One region of the Rubrivivax gelatinosus IL144 genome, then DNA from elsewhere that is predicted to be linked to it. Evidence: riboswitches for the same ligand, from Rfam matches in the RefSeq annotation. Region 1 holds a riboswitch; each other region holds the start of a gene.
The links. A riboswitch is a leader RNA that binds a small molecule or an ion and turns the genes downstream of it on or off. The one in region 1 is predicted to bind cobalamin.
Positions count from the first base shown of each region.

Region 1 (3,267 bases):
TCTCCGACCAGCCCTTGGTCACCGCGGCCGGCGGCGGCACGATGGTGATGCCGCCCTGGAACAGGCGGTCGTAGCGCGCCCAGCTGCTCAGGTGCTCGAAACTCAGCGCCGGCGTCAGGCGCACGCGGTTGCGCCAGGCCAGGCTCAGGTACTCGCCGTCGACGTGGGCGCCGGGGATGCCGTAGTTGTCTTCCGGGGCTATGCCGAACATCGGGTGGCCGTCCTTCAGCGGCACGATCGAGCCGCGTTTGGCGTTCACCTGGCTGGAGAAGAGCTGCACGCTGCTGGCCCAGTCGCGTGTCATCGCCAGCTCGCCGCCGACGCTGGCGGTGGCCTGGTCACGCGGCGTGCCGTCCTGGAAGCCGTCGACGCGGCTGTAGGCCGCGCCCACCGACAGGTGGCCGCGTTCGCCGTCCCAGCGCTGGCGCAGGCCGAGGTCGCGGCGGCCGAAGCTGCCCAGCGTCGCGCGCGCGCTGCCGCCTTCGGCCTCGGGCTCGATGAACATCTGCACGACGCCGCCGATCGCGTTGCGGCCGTACAGCGCCGAAGCCGGGCCCTTGATGAACTCGATGCGTTCCAGCAGGTCGGGCGCGACCAGCGTCAGGTCGGCATTGCCCTGCAGCAGGCGCAGCGGCACGCCGTCGATCAGCACCAGCACGTCCTGGGTGTCGCGCAGGCCGCGGGTCTCGAAACGCGTGAAGTAGTTGCCCTGGGTGCCGTGCTGCAGCCCGGGCACCGCGCGCAGCGCGTCCTCGAGCGTGCGCGCGCCGACGGCGTCCATCTCGTCGCGGCCGACGGCGTAGGTGCTGAACGGCAGGTCCAGCGGGTCCTCGGCGGCGCGCGTCGCGGTGACGACGCGGCGTTCGGCGGTGATCTGCACCGTCTCGACGGCCTCGCTCTGGGCCTGCGCGACGGCCGGCAGCGCCAGCGCCAGCACGACGGGGCGCCAGCGGCGCGACGGTGATCTTTCCTGTGGCTTCATCTTCTTCGTCTCTTCTTTTGGAGGGAGGGAAAACAGGGTCAATCGCGGCGCCAGAGCAGCACCGCGCTGCGTTTGGCGCAGCCCAGGCGCAGGCCGCGACGGCCGGGCCGCGCCGAGGCGGCGACCTGGGCCAGCACCTGCGGCCGGCGTTCGTCGCCGGGCGGCAGCCGCAGGCGTTCGATGACGTGCGCCTGGGCCGCGGCCAGCGACTCGAAACACACCTCGTAGCGCCAGTCGGCGAAGTGCAGCGCCTGCGGCGCGCGCCCGGGGCCCAGCGCGGCGAGCACACGCTCGAAGACCGGGCGCGTGTCGGCACCGTGCAGCTCGGGCGTCAGCACACCGGCCAGGCAGAACGTCGCCGGCCCGGCCTGCGCCGGCACGACCCAGGCCATGCAGCGGCGCCAGCGTGCGGCCATCGCGTCGTGGAAGGCGGCGGGCTCACGCTGCGCCGGCGGCAGGTGCGCGGCCAGCAGCGTGTCGGCGGCGACGGCGGGGTCCAGCTGCGTCCAGTCGACCGGCGAGAGTTCGAGCCGGATGCCGCGTGCGGCCAGCGCCGGGCGCAGCGCCTGCAGCCGGCGCTGCATCTCGGCTTGCGGTTCGACGGCGTGCCAGCGCGCCCCCGGCGCCAGCATGCGGCGGCTGAGCACGCCGTTGCCGGCGCCGATGTCGAGCAGATCGGGCAGCGCGCGCGGCAGCAGCGGCAGCACGGCGCGGGCATAGCCGCTGCGCACGATGCTGCGGGCGTAGAACGCCGCTTCGGCGTCGCCCCAGGCGCAAGGCGTGGCAGCGTCGGGCCGGAGCTCCGGCGCGTTGGAAGACATGGGAATACCGGCGTACGCGCCCTGGCCGCTTCCCCGCAGCCTGGCGCCTTACGGCGAGCCGCTCGCGCGGCGCGCCACCTCGTTGGCCGGTATCCGGGCTGACGGAGACGACCCGTGTGTCCTTCCCAGGAGACGACTCCCAGTGGCTTCGACACGAGCTGGGGCCGGTGAGGCCCCGTCCGCTTACCGTTGCGGGGGCAGCTCAGGTTGGGGGCCTGTGGCCCCTCCCTGATTCCCGTTGAACTGCATCCACCGGAGGGTGGGCGCGAGCACCAACGGCCGGAATCATAACCAGCGCCGTCGGCAGCCCCGTCGCGGGACCTGACCTGTATCATGCGCCGCGTTGGTGCTCGCCGAGGCTCTCCGCCGAGGCAGTTCAACGGGAATCAGGAAGGGCGAGGCCGTCACGGTGCGAGCCCCAACCTGAGCTGCCCCCGCAACGGTAAGCGGACGGAAAGACGGCCTCGTGCCGGCCCTTCCGGCCCGTGACACGGCCACTGGGACGGCGGCGCACCAGCGTCGCCACCGGGAAGGCGTCACGGACAGGTCCGCCAGCCCGGATACCGGCCAACGAGGTGGCGTGCCGCGCGAGCGGCGCGCCGTGTAGCGCACGCCGCGGGGAAGCGGCCGGGCGCGTCGAACCCGTCTTTCGTTTCCGAGCCCTCCCCCTCCCGCGCGTGCCGTGTCGCCGCGCCCGAGCCGCTTCGTGCGGCGGCGGGCGGCCGTCGTCGCGCCGTCTCGACCCAGGAGCACCCGATGCACATCGAACCCGGCGTCCTCGCCCAGACCAAGATCCTCGCTGCCAACGTCGCCGCCAGCGGCGTGCTGCTGGCGCACCTGCCCGCGCTCGCCAAGCGCCCGGCGCTGTGGCTGCGCACGGCGCTCGCGGCGGTGTTCTTCTCGCTGTTCATGCAGTCCTTCCACATGGCCGTCGGCCCGTCGGAGCTGCACTTCATCGGCGCGATGCCGATCTACCTGCTGCTGGGCTATCTGCCGACGCTGTTCGGCTTCGCGCTCGGCTTGCTGCTGCAAGGCCTGCTGTTCGAGCCGCAGGACCTGGTGCACCTGGCGGTGAACACGCTGTCGCTGGTCGTGCCGCTCACCGCGGTGCACTTCGGCATCGGCCGCCGGCTGTCGGCCGCGCAGGTCAGCGAAGCGCGTGTCGCCACGGTGCTGCGCCTGGACGCCGCCTACTACGCCGGCGTCACGGCGATGGTCGGCTTCTGGCTCGCCATCGGCCAGGAAGCGACGCCGTTCGCCGACTGGGCGCGTTTCGCTTCGTCCTACCTCGTGCTGGTGGCGCTGGAGCCGGTGTTCACGCTGCTGATCGTGCGCGCCGTGCGCCGCTGGCGCGAAGCCGGCTGGGCGCGCGCCTGCCTGGACGAGCGGCTCACCGCCGCCGCCTGACGGGCTGGTGCCATGCAGATCGAAACGCCCCCGTTCGATCGCGACAAGCCGCGCCCT
Region 1 covers NC_017075.1:4,772,153-4,775,419, reverse strand. The annotation lists gene RGE_RS21765 (TonB-dependent receptor) at 1-982, opposite strand, end outside; gene RGE_RS21760 (class I SAM-dependent methyltransferase) at 1,021-1,803, opposite strand; cobalamin riboswitch at 1,871-2,095, opposite strand; cobalamin riboswitch at 2,131-2,389, shown strand; gene RGE_RS21755 (energy-coupling factor ABC transporter permease) at 2,560-3,210, shown strand; gene cobO (cob(I)yrinic acid a,c-diamide adenosyltransferase) at 3,223-3,267, shown strand, end outside.

Region 2 (3,267 bases), 1.8 Mb from region 1:
CGGCGCGGTCGCCGTCGGCGGCCCACTCGACGCCGAACTCGACGCTGCGGCCGCGTTCGGGCTTGATGTCCGCGACGCCGTAGCCGGGATACAGCAGGTCGTTGAACGACGGCGCGCGGAAGCTGTTGCCGGCCAGCGCGCGCAGCCGCCATGCCGGCGTCAGGGCGAAGCTGGCGCCCAGGCGGCCGGTGGTCTCGGCACCGTAGTCGGAACTGTCGTCGCGGCGCAGGTCGGCCTGCCAGGAGAAGCGGCCGGCGGTGCCTGTCCAGGACAGCACGCCGATGTCGGTGTCGCGGTCGCCGCGGTAGCTGTTGGTCTTGGCCTTCTCTTCCAGGCGTTCGATGGCGGCGACCAGCTGGCCGGCGACGCCGGTCTCCCAGGCGATCTGGGCCAGCGCGTGGTCGCGCGTCGTGCGGTAGCGATCGACGACGGCCTTGCCGCTGCGCGAGTCGTCGACCGCCCGGTCCAGGCGCATCGTCGCGACCAGGCCCGGCGCGAGCGTGCCGCGCCAGTCGAGCGCTGTGGCGTCGACGTCGAGCTTGTCGCGGAAGTCGGGCGTGTTGTCGGGGGCGTAGGTCGGCGGCGCGTACTCGGTGCTGTCGATCTGCGTTTCCAGGCGGCTGCGCAGCAGTGACAGGCCGATGCGGTGGCCCGGCGCCGGCGTGAAGCCGATGCGCGCCTGGCCGCTGTCGCGCGTGTAGCCGTCGTGGTCGGCGTTGTAGTTGCCGTACGGGTCGCCGGGACGCATCGCGTTGCCGCCGTCGTCGTGCTCCTGGGCCAGCGACGCGGCGATGTCCCAGGCGCCCTGCGTGGCGCTGACGCCGGCCGACAGCTCGCGTGCGCCGCGGCTGCCGAACGCGGTGGCGGCGTCGAACCGCAGGCCGGCGTCGGCGCGGCGCGTGACGATGTTGATCACGCCGCCGACGGCGTCGGCACCGTAGAGGCTGGAGCCCGGGCCGCGCAGCACCTCGACGCGTTCGATCTGCGCCAGCGGCAGCGCCTGGATCGACGGATCGGCCAGCGTCGCCGAGCCGACGCGCACGCCGTCGACGAGCACGACGGTCTGGCTGCCCGAGGAGCCGCGGATCATCACCGAGGTGGCGGCACCGGGGCCACCATTGCGCGAGATCTGCACGCCGGCCTGCTCACGCAGCAGGTCGGCCAGCGAGCCGGCGCTGGATGCGCGCAGCGCGTCGCCGTCGATCACGACGACGTCGGCAGCCAGACGCGAGACGGCCAGCGGCTCGCGCGAGCCGGTGATGACGATGGTTTCGGAAGATTGCGCCGCCGCGGTGGCGGCGACAACGCAGGAAGCGACCGCGACGACGGAACGGCGGTCGAAGATGGTGACGAACAAGACGGCCTCCAGCCGCACACCCCGTGCGGACAGTGATGAAGCAGCCACCGTCCGTGGACACGCGCGCAGAAGCGGACCTCGGCCCCGAGGTCGCGAACGGACTGCGGGCCGAAGCTCGTGCGCGCCGCCCACCGCGACGCCGGCATCCCTGGCATCGGGCCGGTATCCGGGCTCGCGAGTGCCGGTCCGACGGCGTGTGCCGTGGACCGAAGCCGTCAGCGCCTTCCCAGTCCTCGAAGGACCAGTGGCCGCAATGCTGACCGCACCTCGCCGACCGTTGCGGGGGCAGCGCCGGAATTGCCGCGCGTCCTGGACGCGCCGCGCACCGGCTTCCCGTTCAACCCTCCGACACCTGCCGTGCAAGAGGGCACCTGATGCAAGCGGGGCGGAGTCTAGCACCGCCGCCCCGGCAAGCGGCACGCCCGAGCGCCGCACCGGCGCACCCCGGCGATGCGGGGGGTGCCGCCTATAATCACGCTTTACCACCTGGGCGCACGCTCACGCGCTGCTGCCCCACGCGACATGACCAAGTTCGTCTTCGTCACCGGCGGCGTGGTGTCCTCCCTCGGCAAGGGAATCGCGGCAGCCTCGCTGGCGGCGATCCTCGAGTCGCGAGGTCTGAAGGTCACCCTGATCAAGCTGGATCCGTACCTCAACGTCGACCCGGGCACGATGAGCCCGTTCCAGCACGGCGAGGTGTTCGTCACCGACGACGGCGCCGAGACCGACCTGGATCTCGGCCACTACGAGCGTTTCATCACCACCCGGATGAAGCGCACGAACAACTTCACCACCGGCCAGATCTACAAGAGCGTGCTCGAGAAGGAGCGCCGCGGCGACTATCTGGGCAAGACGGTGCAGGTGATCCCGCACGTCACCAACGAGATCCAGGACTACGTGCGCCGCGGTGCGGTCGACGTCGACGTCGCGATCGTCGAGATCGGCGGCACGGTCGGCGACATCGAGTCGCTGCCCTTCCTCGAAGCCGTGCGCCAGCTGAGCCTGAAGCTCGGCCCGGCGAACACCGCCTTCGTGCACCTGACCTACGTGCCCTGGATCGCCGCCGCCGGCGAACTGAAGACCAAGCCGACGCAGCACACGGTCCAGAAGCTGCGCGAGATCGGCATCCAGCCCGACGCGCTGCTGTGCCGCGCCGACCGCCGCATCCCCGACGACGAGCGCGAGAAGATCAGCCTGTTCACCAACGTGCCGCAGCACGGCGTGATCTCGATGCCCGACGTCGACACCATCTACAAGGTGCCGCGCGTACTGCACGAGCAGGGCCTGGACGAGCTGATCTGCATGAAGCTGCAGCTGCTGACCAAGCCCGCCGACCTGCGCCGATGGGACACGCTGGTGCAGGAAGTCGAGCACCCGCAGGCGCGCGTGACGATCGCGATGTGCGGCAAGTACACCGACCTGTCGGACTCGTACAAGTCGCTCAACGAGGCGCTGCGCCACGCCGGCATCCACAACCACGCCAAGGTCGACATCGAGTACGTCGATGCCGAGACGCTGGACGAGCACAACGTCTCGCAGCTCGCGCAGTACGACGCGATCCTGGTGCCGGGCGGCTTCGGCAAGCGTGGCATCGAGGGCAAGATCCTGGCCGCCAAGTTCGCCCGCGAGCACCGCCTGCCCTACCTCGGCATCTGCCTGGGCATGCAGGTCGCGACGATCGAGTACGCGCGCCACGTCGCCGGCCTGACCGACGCCAACAGCACCGAGTTCGAGCCGCAGACCGCCCACCCGGTGATCGCCCTGATCGAGGAATGGCAGGACCGCGACGGCTCGATCCAGAAGCGCAGCGCCAGCTCCGACCTTGGCGGCACGATGCGCCTGGGCGCGCAGAGCTCGGACGTCAAGCCGGGCACGCTGGCCTACCAGATCTACGGCCCGGTCGTCACCGA
Region 2 covers NC_017075.1:1,544,885-1,548,151, reverse strand. The annotation lists gene RGE_RS07385 (TonB-dependent receptor domain-containing protein) at 1-1,357, opposite strand, end outside; cobalamin riboswitch at 1,498-1,747, opposite strand; gene RGE_RS07380 (CTP synthase) at 1,880-3,267, shown strand, end outside.
Region 2: another riboswitch for cobalamin. It lies ahead of RGE_RS07385 (TonB-dependent receptor domain-containing protein); the one in region 1 lies ahead of RGE_RS21760 (class I SAM-dependent methyltransferase).

Region 3 (3,267 bases), 1.7 Mb from region 1:
GGCCATGTGTCCGCTCTTGGGCATCAGCGGCGCCGAAAACGTGGCGTCGCCGAGCACGTGCACGCCGGGCAGCGCCTGCGACTGCAGCGTCAGCCAGTCGACGCCGACCCAGCGCCCGTTGACCGTCACCAGCCCGGCGTCCTGCGCCAGCCGGCCGGCGCGCTGCGGCGGGATGACGTTCAGCACGTCGGCCTTCAGGTCCTCGAAGTCGAAGCGCGCCAGCCGACCGTCGACCTCGCGCAGCTCGGCGTCGGGGCGGTACTCGACGATGCCTTTCAGGTGCTCGCCGAAGGCGCGCTGGAACAGCGCCTTCTTCGACTGGATCTCGGGGTTGGCGTCGAGCAGCAGCAGCTTGGCGCGTGGCCGCGCCTGCTTCAGCCAGCTGCCGATGACGGCGGCACGTTCGTAAGGCCCGGGCGGGCAGCGGAAGGGCGCCCGCGGGATGGTGATCGCGACGACGCCGCCGTCCGGCAGGGCCTCGAGCTGGCGCCGCAACGCCACGGTCTGCGGCCCGGCCTTCCAGGCGTGCGTCACGGTGCCGGCGTCCAGCGCCGGCTGCAGGCCGGGGATCGCCGCGCTGTCGAAGTCGATGCCGGGGGCGACGATCAGCCGGTCCCAGGGCAGGGTGCTGCCGTCGGCCAGGCGCAGCAGGCGGCGCTGGGCGTCGATCGCCACCGCTTCGCCGCGCACGCGCTTGACGCCGGCGGCGGCCAGGCCGTCGTAGCCGCGCGTGATGTCGGCCAGCGTGCGCCAGCCGCCGAGCACGAGGTTGGACACCGGGCAGGACACGAAGACCGCTTCGCGTTCGACCAGCGTGACGTCGACACCGCCCCACAGCCGCAGGTATCGCGCCGCGGTGGCGCCGCCGTAGCCGCCGCCGACGACGACGACGCGGCCGGGGGTCGAGCGCGCCACCGGCGGCGCGGCGCAACCGGCCAGCGCCAGCGTGCCGCCGGCCAGGCCCGCGCCGAGCAGGCGGCGGCGCGTCAGCGTGTGCGAGCGGTCGTGCATCAGCGCTCCCGGCGTTCGGGCTGGGCCGCGAACCACTGCGCCGCCAGGCGCAGCTGCTCGTCGCTGTAGCCGCGCAGCAGCTGGGCCATGATCGTCGAAGGCTGGGCGCCGCTGCGGAACTCGGCCAGCGACTGCAGGGTGCGTTCGGCCGGCTGGCCGGCCAGCGTCTTGATCGTGCCCTGCGAACGGCCTTCGGGGCCGTGGCAGTTGGCGCAGGTGGCGGCCACCGAACGGGCGGCCAGCGCCTCGTCGGCGCGCGGCTCGGCGGCGGCCGGCAGCGCCAGCGCGGCGGCGCCCAGCGCGAGCAGCAGCGGTCGCAACGGCAGTCTCATCGGGGGTTCTCCTGTCCGTGGCCGCGGGGCCGATGGCGCAGCCTAGCGCCGCGGCCGACGGGCCCCATCGGGAACGGCCCGGAGTGACGCCGCGGCCGCTTCCGGCGGGGTTGTCGGCTTGACGGGTGTCAAGAAACTGCGCCGCATCGGCGTGCAGGCGAGGCGGCGATGCCTATCATGCGCGCCGTTGGTGCTCGTCCTCGGCGTCGGTCGGGGCAGTTCAACGGGAATCAGGAAGGGCGACCCGCGTCGCCTGCGAGCCCCCAACCTGAGCTGCCCCCGCAACGGTAAGCGGTCGGAGGCTTCGGGCTTCCGCTCGTGTCGAATCCACTGGGTGAACGCCTGGGAAGGGCACACGGGTCGCACCGCCAGCCCGGATACCGGCCAACGAGGGGGTGCGGCGCGCGAGCGCGGCACCGTACAGCGGCGGCCGCGGGGAAGTGGTCGGCCGCAGCGGCTCTTACCGTCTTTCATGTCGACTTCCGTCCCGGGCCCGTGGGCCTTCTCGTGTGCCCGTGCTGCCGCTGCCCTTCGGGCGGCTGCCGCGCGCGTCGCTGCGCCGCGCACGGCCCGGGGTGTCGCTCTGCTGCTGTGCCTGGCCTGGATGCTGGGTGCGGCCCCGTCGTGGGCGGCGCCGATCGCAGTGCACGACGCGCGTGGCGCCGAGCTGAAGCTTGAGGCTTCGCCGCGGCGCATCGTCTCGCTGCTGCCCTCGCTGACCGAGACCGTCTGGGCGCTGGGTGCCGGCGAGCGCCTGGTCGGTGTCGACCGCTATTCCAACTGGCCGCCGGCGCTGGCGGCGCTGCCGCGGGTCGGTGGCATGGAAGACGCGGTCGTCGAGGCCGTCGTCGCGCTCAAGCCCGACCTGGTGCTGGCCTCGGACCTGTCGCGCGCCAGCGACCGGCTCGAAGCCCTGGGCCTGCGCGTGCTGCGTGTGCACGCCGAGCGCCACGCCGAGATGGTCGAGACGGTGCGCACGCTGGGCCAGGTGCTCGAGCGCCGTGCCGAGGCCGAACGCCTGCTGCAGCGCCTGGACGCCGAACTCGCCGCCGCCGCGGCGCGCGTGCCGCCGTCGCTGCGCGGCCGGCGCGTGTTCTTCGAGGTGCACGCCGGCTGGGGCGCGAGCAGCGCTTCCTTCGTCGGCGACACGCTGGCGCGGCTGGGGCTCGCCAACGTCGTGCCGGCCGAGCTGGGCGCCTTCCCCAAGCTGAACCCGGAGTTCGTCGTGCGCGCCGACCCCGAGCTGCTGCTGGTGCAGCAGCGCGACGTCGCCGCGCTGGCGTCGCGGCCGGGCTGGGCGGCGATGAGTTCGCTGCGCGCCGGGCGCGTCTGCGGCTTCGCGCCCGAACGTTTCGACCTGCTGATCCGCCCCGGCCCGCGCCTGGGCGAAGGCGCCGCGGCGATCGTCGACTGCCTGCAACGGCTGGCCCCCGAGGCCGCCGCCGCCCGCCGATGAGCGCCGCCCTCGTCTTCGCCGCCGCGCTGGCGCTGGCCTGGCTGATCGACCGCCGCTTCGGCGAGCCGCGCGACGCCTGGCACCCGGTGGCCTGGCTGGGCCACGCGATCATGCCGCTGCACCGCCGGCTGCCGAACCTGGCGCCGCGTGCGGCGCTGGTCGCCGGCACGCTGGCCTGGTGGGTGGTGGTCGGCGGCGTCGCCGCGCTCGCCTGGGGCCTGCAGACCGCGATCTTCGCGCTGCCGCACTGGGCCGCAGTGCCGCTGCTGGCACTGGCGCTCAAGCCCTCGTTCGCCTGGCGCATGCTGCGTGACGAGGTCGCCGCGGTCGACGCCGCGTTCAAGGCCGGCGGCCTGCCGGCAGCGCAGCAGCGGCTGCGCAACCTTTGCAGCCGCGACGTCGAGCGCCTGGACGCGCGCGAGGTGCGCGAGACGGCGATCGAGACGCTGGCCGAGAACCTCAACGACT
Region 3 covers NC_017075.1:3,062,581-3,065,847, reverse strand. The annotation lists gene RGE_RS14100 (NAD(P)/FAD-dependent oxidoreductase) at 1-1,011, opposite strand, end outside; gene RGE_RS14095 (c-type cytochrome) at 1,011-1,343, opposite strand; cobalamin riboswitch at 1,515-1,746, shown strand; gene RGE_RS14090 (ABC transporter substrate-binding protein) at 1,816-2,799, shown strand; gene cbiB (adenosylcobinamide-phosphate synthase CbiB) at 2,796-3,267, shown strand, end outside.
Region 3: another riboswitch for cobalamin. It lies ahead of RGE_RS14090 (ABC transporter substrate-binding protein); the one in region 1 lies ahead of RGE_RS21760 (class I SAM-dependent methyltransferase).